2 regions of the Cellvibrio sp. PSBB006 genome follow, and region 2 is predicted to be linked to the other one. Evidence: predicted binding sites of a transcription regulator. Region 2 holds the regulator's gene; the other holds the start of a gene.
What was found. Region 2 encodes PhoB, which activates phosphate uptake and scavenging genes when phosphate is short. Its sites were predicted from a motif close to TGTCATAAANNTGTAACA; they were not measured.
Positions count from the first base shown of each region.

Region 1 (6,743 bases), 920 kb from region 2:
CTATTGCTTCGGCTGTGGCGCCAGCGGCAACGCCCTTGGCTTTATCATGGATTTTGAGCGGCTCAGCTTCCCGGAATCTGTGGAGCAACTGGCACGACTGGTCGGCGTTGAAGTACCGCGCGAAGTGCAGAGCGAAGCCCAGGCACAGCGCGAGCAGGAGAAACGTAGCATCTATAGCTTGTTGGAGAAATCCAGCAGCTTTTATCAAAACCAACTGCGCCAGCACCCCAGCAAGCAAATGGCTGTTAACTACCTGAAAGGTCGCGGCCTCGACGGCAAGATCGCCAAAGAATACGGCGTAGGTTTTGCGCCACCCGGGTGGGACAATCTGCTTAAATCCCTGGCCGAGACTGACGAGGACAAACACCTGCTGATTGAAGGCGGGATGCTGATCCATAATCAGGACGAGAAGCGCGTTTACGACCGCTTCCGCCACCGCATTATGTTTCCCATCCGCGATACGCGTGGCCGGGTGATTGGCTTTGGCGGTCGGGTGTTGGGCAACGACAAGCCCAAATACCTCAACTCACCGGAAACACCGATATTTCATAAAGGCCAGGAGCTGTACGGGCTTTATGAAGCACGCCTCGCTTACCGCGAGCTGCCACGCCTGCTGGTGGTTGAAGGTTATATGGACGTGGTCAGCCTGGCACAATTTGGCATCCGTTATGCCGTCGCCACCCTGGGCACCGCCTGCGGCGAAGATCATCTGGACCGCGCCTTCCGCCACACCAATGAAGTCGTGTTCTGCTTTGATGGTGACAACGCCGGCCGTACCGCCGCACATCGCGCGCTGGAAAATTCACTCTCATCCATGAAAGACGGCCGCCAGGTTAAATTCCTGTTCCTCCCCGAGGGCGAAGACCCGGATACACTGGTGCGCCAAATCGGACCGGAAAAGTTTGAGCGGCTGGTAGAGCTTGCCGTACCACTGGAAGATTATTTATTTGATGCGGTGGCCGAAGGCTTGAATATCCGCACGATGGAGGGCCGCGCCAGCTTCAGTAAACGTGCTGCCCCACTGCTGGATCGCTTACCGAAAGGCGTATTCCGCGAGTTGATGTTTGAAAACCTGGCGACACGCACCGGGCTTAGCCGCAATGTATTGCGGGATTTAATCAGCCAGGCAGAGCCGGAACCCCTGCCCACGCCAGCCCCAATCAAAGCGGAAGCCAAACCGGCTGCAAATCCGAACCATCCAGCTCAACCACCGATTGAGCCGGATTACCCTGAATACGAGGATGATTATTTTGCCCAACAAACGCCGCCGCCAGATTACGACGGTTATTACGTCGACCGGCAGCCGCGTCGTATCGGGAAGCAGGATTATCAGCCGGAGTTGCAAGCCCATACACCGAGCAAATACCTGATGCCGCCTGCGCGGAAGGCCATCGCCCTGCTGCTCACCCACCCGGAACTCGCCACCAGCGAAGCGGATCACGATGGCTGGCTGGGCTGCGACGACAGCGACATCCAGATATTGGGTCGTCTATTGAAACTCCTGCACGAACGCAGCCACTACAACCTGTCGCATATCCTCGGTTATTGGCTAGGTGCTTACGGTACAGAAAACACTGAAAAGCTGGCCGCCATTGCTGGCCATGATTTGCTGCAAGCCACGAGTGCTATTACCCAGGTCCGACAGGACAAGCCGCCCAAGGCGGATTACGACACAACCACCGCGTTTTGCGACTGCATGGAAAAATTGCGCAAACAGGAAAGTGCAAAAAAAACCGCTCAACTGATGGAAAAACTGCGCAATGGCGACTTAACTCAAGAGGAGCGCAAGCACCTCGCCACGGAGGTCTTAGCGCACAAGATCATAAAGTGACCAACCGAAAAGAATTATGACGCCTATACCGCCAGCCGCTTGATTTCCTAGAATCCAATGCCACATATGGGCTATAATCCCGCGCTTTGCGTTTCTCCCACTCACGTTTTTGACAGGGTTCCGAATGTCTGACGACGCTCAACAGCAACAGTCTCGAATCAAAGAGCTGATCGCCCGAGGTAAAGAACAGGGCTACCTCACATACGCCGAGGTAAACGACCACTTGCCGGAAGATATCTCAGACCCGGATCAGGTCGAAGATATCATTCAGATGATCAACGATATGGGTATCCGCGTGTACGAAACCGCGCCGGATGCCGATACCTTGTTGATGACCGATGGCGACTCCTCTGCCGACGAAATCGCCGCCGCTGAAGCTGCTGCCGCACTGGCTGCCGTGGAAACCGAAGCAGGTCGCACCACCGATCCCGTGCGGATGTACATGCGCGAGATGGGCACCGTCGAGCTGCTGACTCGCGAAGGCGAAATCGTTATCGCCAAACGTATTGAAGAAGGTGTGCGCGAGCTGATGCACGCGGTTTCTTATTGGCCGGGCGCTGTCCAACATGTGCTGGACGAATACGCGTTGGTTGCCAAAGAAGAACGCCGTTTGGGCGACGTTATCATCGGCTGGCTCGACCCGGCAGAAGATATCCCTGCGGCCACCACTGACGAAGACTTGCCCATTGCTGCCGCCGCACCCAAAGCGGCTGCGAATGACGATGACGAAGAAGACGATTCGTCCAGCGATGATGATGAAGAAGGCGTGTCCGGTGTTGATCCGGAAGAAGCGCGCATTCGTTTCGACGACCTGAAAAAGCAAAACGAAAAAGCCGATAAAGCCGTCGCCAAACACGGGCGCAACAGCAAGCAAGCTGAAAAAGAACTGACCGCCCAGGGCGACCTGTTCAAATTCTTTAAGCTTCCGCCGCGCCAATTCGACCCCATTTATGTTCAAATCCGTGGCGTGCTGGACACCGTGCGTCGCGAAGAGCGCACCATCATGGAATTGTGTGTGCGTAAAGCGCACATGCCGCGCAAGACATTCATCAAAGAATTCCCCGGCAACGAAGTCAATGAGTCGTGGATTCCGGACATCATCAAGAAAAAGCGCGATTACTCCGATGCCTTGAAATTGGTTGAAGAAGATATCCTGCGCGCACAACGCCGCCTGATTCAGATTGAGCAGGAAAATAATCTGTCACTGGCCAACATCAAAGACATCAACCGTCGCATGTCGATTGGTGAAGCGCGTGCGCGTCGCGCCAAGAAAGAAATGGTGGAAGCCAACCTCCGTCTGGTTATTTCCATCGCGAAAAAATACACCAACCGTGGTTTGCAATTCCTCGACCTGATTCAGGAAGGCAATATCGGCTTGATGAAAGCGGTAGATAAATTTGAATACCGTCGCGGTTACAAATTTTCTACTTACGCGACCTGGTGGATTCGTCAGGCCATTACCCGCTCCATCGCCGACCAGGCGCGCACCATCCGCATTCCGGTACACATGATAGAGACCATCAACAAACTCAATCGTGTATCGCGTCAGATGCTGCAGGAAATGGGTCGTGAGCCGACGCCGGAAGAACTGGGTATCCGTATGGATATGCCGGAAGATAAAGTGCGTAAGGTGCTCAAGATCGCCAAAGAGCCAATCTCCATGGAAACCCCGATCGGTGACGATGAAGATTCACATCTGGGCGATTTTATCGAAGACACCACCATTATTTCACCGGTGGAGTCTGCGACCATCGAAGGTTTGACCGAAGCTACCCGCGAAGTCCTCGCTGGCCTGACCGCGCGCGAAGCCAAGGTACTGCGTATGCGTTTCGGTATCGATATGAACACCGACCACACCCTGGAAGAAGTGGGCAAACAGTTCGACGTAACCCGCGAACGTATCCGCCAGATCGAAGCCAAGGCGTTGCGCAAATTGCGTCATCCTTCACGCTCAGATCACTTGCGTAGCTTCCTGGATGAGTAAGGTTCAGCTAGCGTCATGATTCGAATAAAAACCCGCCCCGTGCGGGTTTTTATTTTTCCGCTCTTCTTTTTTTGCACTTCAGCGACAAGATGTCTGCAGAAAATTGCCATTCATCAAACTGTCACTTATCCGCAGTCATAATTCTGTCATTAAAATTTTGAAAAGATGCGCTGTGAATAAAAATCTTAGCTGGGTACTGCTCCACTCTATTCTGATCGTCACCACTGTCGTCAGCCTTTTATCAGGGCTTCGCATAGCAACGCTTTCCCACCCCGAGCTGCTGTGGTTCTCTGCGCTATTGCCGCAAGGATTAATGCATTCATGGCATTTGGTCAGCGCTGCGGTGTCTACCAGTATTGCGTTCTTCTATCTTCTTTATCTCATCCTATTAAATCCTCGCCGCATCAAACCGACTTCTGCTTCTTTTAACCGACATTATCACCGCCTGATTACCTGGATTGGCTATACCGCTCTCTCTTTGTTATTGATCACAGGGTTGGGTCTCTATTTTCACCTTATCGATCCATCAATAGCCAAGACCTTACATTTTTATGCGGCGTTGCTGCTGGTAATTTATCTGTTTCTTCACGCGGCGGTGTACATTATTCAATATGGAATAAGAATTTTCGTAACAATTTTTAGTTTCTCACGCGAAAACCTGCCGAAGCATCTCGCATTTTGTTTAGCCATGTTTTGTGTCATTGGCAGCTCGTATTATTTTTTTACCGCTCGAAACTTTCACCCGTTAGAGGTCGCGCATATAGCGATTGATGAATTCATTGAGATTAACGGAACAGCAAACGAAGTCGCCTGGGAAAAAGCCGAAACCATCCTGATTCCCACCTTCGGTGGAGCCAATTTTATTAACGGCGCTACACCGATCAAGGTTAAAGCTGTTGAGAACGGTGAGGAGATGTTTTTTCACATCAGCTGGTACGACCCCAGCCAAAGCTTGCAGCATCTGCCTCTCGTTAAAACCGAGCAAGGCTGGAAAGTTACCCAGGATGGCTTTCATCATTTTAATGAGCGAACTCATTACGAAGACAAACTCGCCGTCATTCTTTCCAACACGTGTGCATTCGGCGCGGCAGGCACTGCGCATCTCGGCCACAAGCCACTGAAAGACAAACCGGCCCACTGGGCGGGAAAAGGCTACCACTACACACAGCCGGGCAAGCTGGTGGATTTGTGGCATTGGAAAGCCGTACGTACCAACGATATGTTTTTGGCGGACGATAATTTTATTGGTCCACCGGAAATCGAGAGGCCAGCATCCCGACGTTACACCGGCGGCTATATGCCAGATGGAAAAGACAGCGGTTCCTACGTGATGAATTGGAAATGGTACAAGCAGGACATTGTTATTCCCAAACGCCTGCCGAAATATCCGAATGCGTTAAATGATTATCAAGACAGCACGAAGCATGCGTCGTTAAGTTGGGTTATCCCCTGGTTCAGCTATGAACCTTACGCCGCTGAAAATGATCGCTTTCCGGTGGGAACCATCATGCCTTCTGTTATGTACACCTCCAATCGCTTTGAAGGTGATCGTGCGGATGTAAGAGCAAGAGCACAATGGTCTGATAACGTTTGGTCACTGGAGCTGGTACGCAAAATCAACACGCAGTCGCCCAAGGATATTTCCTTACACGATGGTGTTTGCCTGTGGATTGCCGCCTTTGACCACGCGCAGATCGAACACACCCGCCACGTGCGCCCGGTTAAATTAGTGCTGGAACAATAGCAATGTGGAAGCGCCTGTTTGTCTTTACGTTGTTAATCGTGGGCGCGCTCTTCTACGCCAGGTTTAATCAGCCTCAGCTTCCAGCGCAGCACGAGTCATCGTTTATCAAGGTGAGTGCGCAAGGTGAACCTATGGACATCTGGTCTGGGCCTTGGAGTTGCGTTTACGATAAAAATAGCGGTTTATTGTGGGAGATTAAAACAGACGCCGAAGATATTCATCATACCTCCTGGACCTTTTCCTGGTTTAACGAAGGCATCGGTGTGGATAATAGCGGTGACTGTTATTTTGAAGCAGCGCGTTGCGACGCGGAGGATCTGCTACGCCGTGTCAACCAGAAAAAATTATGCGGTGTTGACGGCTGGCGTTTACCCACCGCCGATGAATTAGTCTCATTGGTCAGTGTTACCGCTCCGCCAGGCGATGCCCTTATTGATTCCGATTTCTTTCCTTATACGCAACGCGGTGATTACTGGACAAAAGATCGCGACAAAGACCTTGCATCCGTTTATGAGCACCTCGGCAATGGCGCGCTTGCCGTCAGTTTTGTTGATGGCACAATCACCGCACTACCCTATCGCAATGCAGCGTTTGTCATGCTGGTAAATGACTCAGCCACTTTGCTGCAAAAAAATAGCGCGACGAATCACTAAATTTTCGAAAGCTTGCGCATTAATCTGCTTTCAGCATTTCTGCAACAAAACTGTCAATAGATATTCACATCTGCTCGTTAGCCTCTCAGGCGCCTTACTGCAACCGTAAAACGACCTATAACGACCGGAGGCTCCATGACCAGAGCAGGGATTTGTGCAGCGCTGTTTTCTGCCATTATTTTTTCAGCATTTCTTTCAACAACAACCCACGCAGCCACCACACATCACCGCCTGATCTGGGATAGCGACCCCGCCCATAACGCTGTGGTCGGATTTTCCCCCAACGGGACGAGCACTGCACCTTACGTTAAATACGGCTTCTCTACCGATGAAGCACAGTGGGTCAGCCAGCAACCGACGTCATCGCAACAGTTCAACAGCGGGTTGCTCAGTTATTTTGTTCGCCTGACCAACCTTCCTGAAGATTCCGCCATCTATTACCGCGTGTGTGATAACAGCGGCTGTGGCGAACGCTTCTGGTTTAAAACGGCCCCGACCGACACCCAACCTTTTGTGGCGGTCGCCGGAGGT
Region 1 covers NZ_CP021382.1:4,539,660-4,546,402, reverse strand. Annotated here, with positions in the region: gene dnaG (DNA primase) at 1-1,831, shown strand, start outside; gene rpoD (RNA polymerase sigma factor RpoD) at 1,956-3,815, shown strand; gene CBR65_RS18915 (ethylbenzene dehydrogenase-related protein) at 3,988-5,559, shown strand; gene CBR65_RS18910 (DUF1566 domain-containing protein) at 5,562-6,212, shown strand; gene CBR65_RS22185 (DNRLRE domain-containing protein) at 6,348-6,743, shown strand, end outside.
Region 1: the regulator PhoB is predicted to act here: its motif matches at 3,949-3,966, upstream of CBR65_RS18915 (ethylbenzene dehydrogenase-related protein).

Region 2 (6,743 bases):
AATACCGAACAGCAGGGAAAACACAATCACCTGCAACATATTGCCATCGGCCATCGCCTGGATGGGATTTTCGGGAAAGATATTGATAAAGGTTTCTTTCAGGCCCGGTGCTTCAATCGCGCTGAAACCGGTGGCCATGGCCAGGTCCACATCCTCTCCCGGTTGAATCAGCGAGGCCACGAGAATGGCGAGGGCAATAGCCATGGCGGTAGTCAATAAATACAGGGAGACGGTCTTCAGTGCCATGGCACCCATGCGGCTATGGCCACCGAGCGCTGCGCTGCCGCACACCAGCGACACAAACACCAGCGGTACCACCAATAGCTTGAGCGATTTGATAAAGACCTGGCCCACCGCATCCAGGAATCCATTGATTAACACCCCGTCCAGCCAGGCGCCCCAGGCAGTTACCGGCAGACCGGTATCCGGATCTGTGGCGATAATTACATTGAACAGAATGCCAACAATAATGCCGAGAATCATGCCCAGCAGGATTCGGTTGGTGAGTGTCATCCTAGCCTCGATAGTTGTTATAGGTGGTGGGGAAGGGTTTATTGTGGATTAAGGGCGTCTTTCAGCGCCTTGCCGGGCCGGAAAAGCACGCTGCTGCTGGCGGCGATGTGGATCGTCTCGCCGGTTTGCGGGTGGCGTCCCTGGCGGGCGGCGCGTTGGCTTCTCACAAAGCTGCCGAATCCCACGAGCGAAACCGGCTCATTGCGGCTGAGTGCATTGGTGATCTGCTCAATCATGGCGGATACCGCCGCATCCGCTTTGTCGCGGCTCATGTCAGTCTGATCGGCTACCCGTTCAACGAGATCGGTTTTGTGCATGGCAAGGCTCCTCATGTATCTGGTGGTCCTGAAGCGGTAATGACAGGCAAAGCAAACGGGAGTGTAACCGCTCAGGTCGTTCGGGGGCAGTGAAAACGCGAGCTTTTTATCAGCGAGCATCGGTTGCCGGCCAAACTCCCGGTGCCAACCTGCTAGAATCCCGCGCTGGTTAGCCGGCATCTTGTGACAGGAGAGACTTTTGGCGTTATCGATTTACGGCCGATCCCCGGTGAATTGGCAACCCTTGGCGCAATGGCCCAGAGGCCAGCGTCCAGCAGCGGCATTGTGTAATTGGCTGCTGGATACAGGCTCACTCACCGCGCGCCTGGTTGCTCGCAGTCGCGGCCATTTTCATGTGGAGGTGTTACGCCAGCAGATTGCACGGCCGGCATTGTCCGAGTGGCGTTGCCTGAATATGGATCGCCATGGCTTGGCGTTGATTCGTGAGGTGGTGTTGTGCGGACACAACCGGCCCTGGGTATTTGCCCGCAGCGTTCTGCCACTTACCAGCCTCACCGGGACTTTGCGGCATCTGCGTAAGCAGGACGCCAGCCCGCTGGGCGCCTTTTTGTTCAGTCAGCCACACTTGCAGCGCAGTGCCATTGCTGTGAGCCGCATAAGCCGACATCATGGTTATGTGCCGAACCAGCTCATCAATGACACCCCGTTATGGGGACGACGCTCTGTGTTTTATCTGGAAGATAAGCCGCTGCTGGTCAGCGAAGTGTTTCTCGATGCATTCGTCGGTACGCTAGCGTCACCGGCTGTTTCCTTTGATACCCCTCATCGTTAACGACAGACAACAGAATCTGCTATGACTCGATCCAACCCGCGCCCCACAAGCTCCCCGGCCCGCGACCAAAGGCCCGCCGCCAAACCATCCCCATCTGCTGTGCCGCGCATCCGCCTGTACTGGCAATTGATGCGTATGCACAAACCTATTGGTGCGCTCTTGTTGTTGTGGCCCACCCTGTGGAGCCTGTGGCTGGCCGCCGATGGCGTTCCCCGCTGGGATGTGTTGGTGATCTTTGTGCTGGGCGTGTTTGTGATGCGCTCCGCCGGCTGTGTGATCAATGACTTCGCCGACCGCAAGGTGGACGGTCATGTCAAACGCACCCGCGAGCGGCCATTGGTCAACGGCCAGGTATCCAGCCGCGAAGCCATCGCTTTGTTTATCGGTTTGTGCCTGCTGGCCTTCGGGTTGGTGCTGCTGACCAATACTCTGACCATTCAGTTGTCGGTGGGCGGCGTGCTATTGGCATTTTGTTATCCCTTTATGAAGCGCTTCACTCACCTGCCGCAAGTGGTTTTGGGGGCTGCCTTTGCCTGGGCGATTCCCATGGCCTTTGCCGCCCAGAGCGGTTCCCTGGGCGCGGAAGTCTGGTTGCTTTACACCGCTGTGGTGCTGTGGACCGTGGTCTACGATACCTTTTATGCCATGGTGGACCGCGACGATGACCTGCGCATCGGCGTCAAATCCACAGCCATCCTGTTTGGCGAGCACGACCGGCTTATGACCGGCGTATTGCAAGCGCTTACGCTGTACGCCTTGTTGATGGTTGGCTCGCGTTTTGAGTTGGGTACTTACTATTACGTCAGTCTGGGCGTGGCAGCCTTGCTGTTCGCCTACCAGCAATACCTGATCCGATTCCGTCAACGGGATGCCTGCTTCAAGGCGTTTATGAACAACAATTGGGTGGGTTTCGCCATCTTTATCGGGGTAGTGGCAGACAAATTCTGAAAATGTCCCTGTGCTGCTGGTGCCAAGCGGAATCCTGTGCTGTCATAAAGTTGTAACACATGGCTTATTTAATACGCTTGCAACAATTGCTTCTCAGCCATCAGCGGGTAACAGGTAGGAATTATGAGTGGGCGTAAAATCTTGATCGTCGATGACGAATCAGCCATCCGCGACATGTTGCGTGTCGCATTGGAGATGGCCGAATATCAGTGTATCGAAGCCAGCAATGCACAGGACGCTCATGCGTTGATTGTGGATGAAAAGCCTGACCTGATACTGCTGGACTGGATGATGCCTGGCACCAGCGGCATTGAGCTGGCGCGTCGCCTCAAGCGCGACGATGTGACCGCCGACATCCCTATTATCATGCTGACCGCCAAGGGCGAAGAAGATAACAAGATTCAGGGACTGGAAGTGGGTGCTGACGATTACATCACCAAGCCCTTCTCTCCCCGCGAACTGGTCGCCCGCCTTAAGGCGGTGCTGCGCCGTGCGGACCCGCAAGTCAATGGTCACCCCATCACTGTCCAGGGCTTGTGCCTCGACCCTGCCAGTCACCGGGTTACCATCAATAACCAGGCGGTCGACATGGGACCGACGGAATATCGCCTGTTGGAATTTTTCCTCACTCACCAGGAAAGAGCCTATACTCGCAGCCAATTGTTGGACCACGTGTGGGGCGGCAACGTCTATGTGGAAGAGCGTACGGTAGATGTGCATATCCGCCGCTTGCGCAAAGCCCTGACCGTCGACAGCCACGAAAACCTGGTCCAGACTGTGCGCGGTACCGGTTATCGTTTCTCCACCAAGGCCGACGCATAATTCAAACCGGTTAAAAACGCACAGACGTTTTAAACAATGCCGGCGGGCAGAGATTTTTTAATTCAATCGCGAAGAAAAGTCATATTTGCACGCGATAGTATTAAAAATATTCTGCTGTTGATGATTGTGAAAGAGGCTCATTATTTTGCTGCAAGGTTTTAGCGCCGAACTCAAGCGCCTGTCGATCTTCGTCGCGATCTGTCTGTTATTGGGCTGGTTGACCGGCCACTTGCTGCTGGTATTGGATATTGGTGTTCTGGCGTATCTTGTCTACATGTTGTGGCAGATGTCGCGACTCAATCGCTGGCTGTTGCGCAAGAACGATGAAGAACCCCCCGAAGCCGCCGGCATCTGGGGCGACGTGTTCGACAATATCTATCATCTGCAACGCCACCAGCGTCAGGAAAAAGAAAACCTGCAAGCGGTAATCAATCGCGTGCAGGAAATTACTTCGGCATTAAAAGACGGCGTGATCCTGCTGGACTGGCGCGGTCATCTGGACTTTTGGAACCCGGCGGCACAGCGCTTGTTGGGTTTTCACACCAAAGACCAGGGCCTTTCGGTTATTAATTTTATTCGCCATCCGCGCTTTGTCAGTTATTTTGAAGAAGGAAATTACAGCGAGCCGCTGGAATTACCCTCACCGCGTTTTTCATCCAAACAGCTGCAATTTCAAATCACCCGCTTTGGAAAAAATGAACGTTTGATTCTGGTGCGTGACATTACCCAGATCCACAATCTGGAACAGATGCGTCAGGATTTTATCGCCAACGTCTCCCATGAATTACGCACGCCCTTGACCGTGATCAGCGGTTACCTGGAAACCCTGGCCGACAACAACAACCTGGGGCCGACCTGGCAAAAGCCTTTACAGCAAATGCAACAGCAGACACAACGCATGGCGTTGCTGATCAACGACCTGCTGGTGTTATCAAAACTGGAAACCACGGAAGTCGGTCACAACCAGAAACTGATTCCGCTCGACCCGTTATTGCATTCCATTCGTAACGAAGCAATGGCATTAAGCGGTGACAAGGAGCAAGAGATCACCTTGAGTTGCGATGGCAATATTCAATTGCTGGGGAATGAAAAGGAATTGCACAGCGCCTTCTCCAATCTGGTGGTTAACGCTGTGAAATACACACCGGCCAAAGGCAAGATCGCCATGCGTTTGTGGAAAGATAAACAGAATTGTTATTTCGCGGTGAGTGACAATGGTCCGGGTATTGAAAACAAACATATTCCCCGATTGACTGAGCGTTTCTATCGCGTAGACGCCAGCCGCAACAGCAGCACTGGTGGAACCGGTTTGGGGCTGGCGATTGTTAAACACGTGTTGTTGCGTCACGACGCGGAGTTAAAAATTACCAGTGAAGTTGGGAAAGGCAGTGTCTTCACTTGTGTGTTTCCTCTCCATTGAGATTTTTGTCGGGTTAGCGCAGCATAATCCGATATCAATCGTTTCTATTGGGAAAAAATACGCTGCGCAACCAATTCAACCAACCATTGTTAGCCAACATATAACGATCCAACTCATCCTGATTGCGGTAATAATGCTGCGCATCGCGAAACATCAATTCCCGTTTTAGCATGCGTCGCTGCGGATTAATTTTTTTTATCACCCGCGCCGGATTTCCTGCTGCTACGACATTCGCTGGAATATCTTTGGTCACCACTGAACCCGCACCGATCACACTGTTTTCGCCGATGGTCACACCTTTCAGCACTATCACGCCTTCACCGAGCCACACATTATCTTCCAATACGACCGGTTTGGTGCAACGAAACGGACGGATGCGATTGTACACATGGTGCCAATCGCTATCGCTCACATACACATTGGCCGCCAGCATACAGTTATCGCCGATGTGTACTGATCGCGCAGCAGAAATACGCACGCCCGGTGAAATCAAACAATAATTTCCGATAGTAATTTCACCCTGCCCTTGTTTGCCCGACCAGGTGGTCAAGCGAATTTTATTATCGGTGGCCGCAATAATATGCGCATGATCGCCAATGCGAATTTTGCGCCCGAACAATTCCAGGTGACGGGGGTGCGCAATCTCGACATACTTTCCCGCCGCATCAAATTGCGGGCGAATAAAATGCTCAACGTACCAACGATTGCATAACGTGGTAATCCGTTTGATCCAGTAAGGTTTGGTGTTGCGACGCACAGGGTAGTCTCGTGGTGTTGGCAATCTTCGCACCGGGGCAACGCAGATAGAACGGCGTCGAGCTGTTAGAATGCCGGGCAATGTAATTAAGGAACGCAGTTATGCCCGTCACTTTGCCCATAGATATTGACAGCGTCAAAGGTTTTCTCGCCGCCGAAGAAGGCGAGGCGTTATATGAACACGTGCTTGAAGCCGGCAAGCTCGGGCCGTGTCTGGAAGTCGGCAGCTATTGCGGAAAATCCAGTGTATATCTTGGCGCAGCCTGCAAAGCAATCGATACGGTGTTATATGCGGTAGATCATCATCGCGGTTCGGAGGAACATCAGCGCGGCGAGGAATATCACGATGCTGAGCTCTACGATGTGAAATTTGAAATGATGGACAGTTTCCCCACGTTTCGTCACACCTTGATGCGTGCTGGCTTGCTCGATACGGTCGTACCCATCGTTGCGCCATCGCAACTCGCCGCCCGCCAATGGGCAACACCCTTGGGCATGGTATTCATCGATGGTGGTCACAGTATGGATGCCGCATTAACGGATTACCGCTGTTGGGCTGGTCATGTGGTGCAAGGTGGCCTTCTGGCGATTCACGATATCTTCCCCGATCCCGCCGATGGCGGACGCCCGCCCTACGAAATCTGGAAACTGGCGCAAGCCTCCGGTTTATTCAAAGCTTTGCCACTGGTGAAAAGCCTGGGCCTGCTACGCCGACTCTAAAGTCTCAAACCGTTACCCGTTACTGGTTTCTTCCTTAACCCCTCCTGCATAATCACCCCACGCGGCGGTCCTCGCTTTACCGTGGCGTAAAAATAATCTGAGAGACATAACAATAACCTACAGGTACTTGTATGAAACGTTTACATCAACCCATGGTGCGCGGTCTGCTGCTTGCAGGCTTGGCGCTCGGTATCAACAGTTTTTCCCATGCGCAAAACCTCGGTAGCAATCTGGCCCTCACCGGTCCGGGAGCGGGCGCTGATGGCTCCGGTTTTAACAACACCAAGACAGTGCGCGACGGTAATATCAATACCGCGTCGCAGGCCGGCGGTACGAGCAATCAGCGCGTGTCGGTTAAATGGAACAGCGCACAAACCTTTAATACGGTTATCTTGCGCGAAGCGGGTAATCGGATTACGAGTTGGCAGTTGCGCAATCATGAAACCGATGAGGT
Region 2 covers NZ_CP021382.1:3,624,449-3,631,191, forward strand. Annotated here, with positions in the region: gene CBR65_RS15015 (dicarboxylate/amino acid:cation symporter) at 1-513, opposite strand, end outside; gene CBR65_RS15020 (HU family DNA-binding protein) at 552-830, opposite strand; gene CBR65_RS15025 (chorismate lyase) at 1,030-1,623, shown strand; gene ubiA (4-hydroxybenzoate octaprenyltransferase) at 1,645-2,571, shown strand; gene phoB (phosphate regulon transcriptional regulator PhoB) at 2,695-3,393, shown strand; gene phoR (phosphate regulon sensor histidine kinase PhoR) at 3,539-4,813, shown strand; gene CBR65_RS15045 (DapH/DapD/GlmU-related protein) at 4,848-5,570, opposite strand; gene CBR65_RS15050 (class I SAM-dependent methyltransferase) at 5,672-6,289, shown strand; gene CBR65_RS15055 (carbohydrate-binding domain-containing protein) at 6,421-6,743, shown strand, end outside.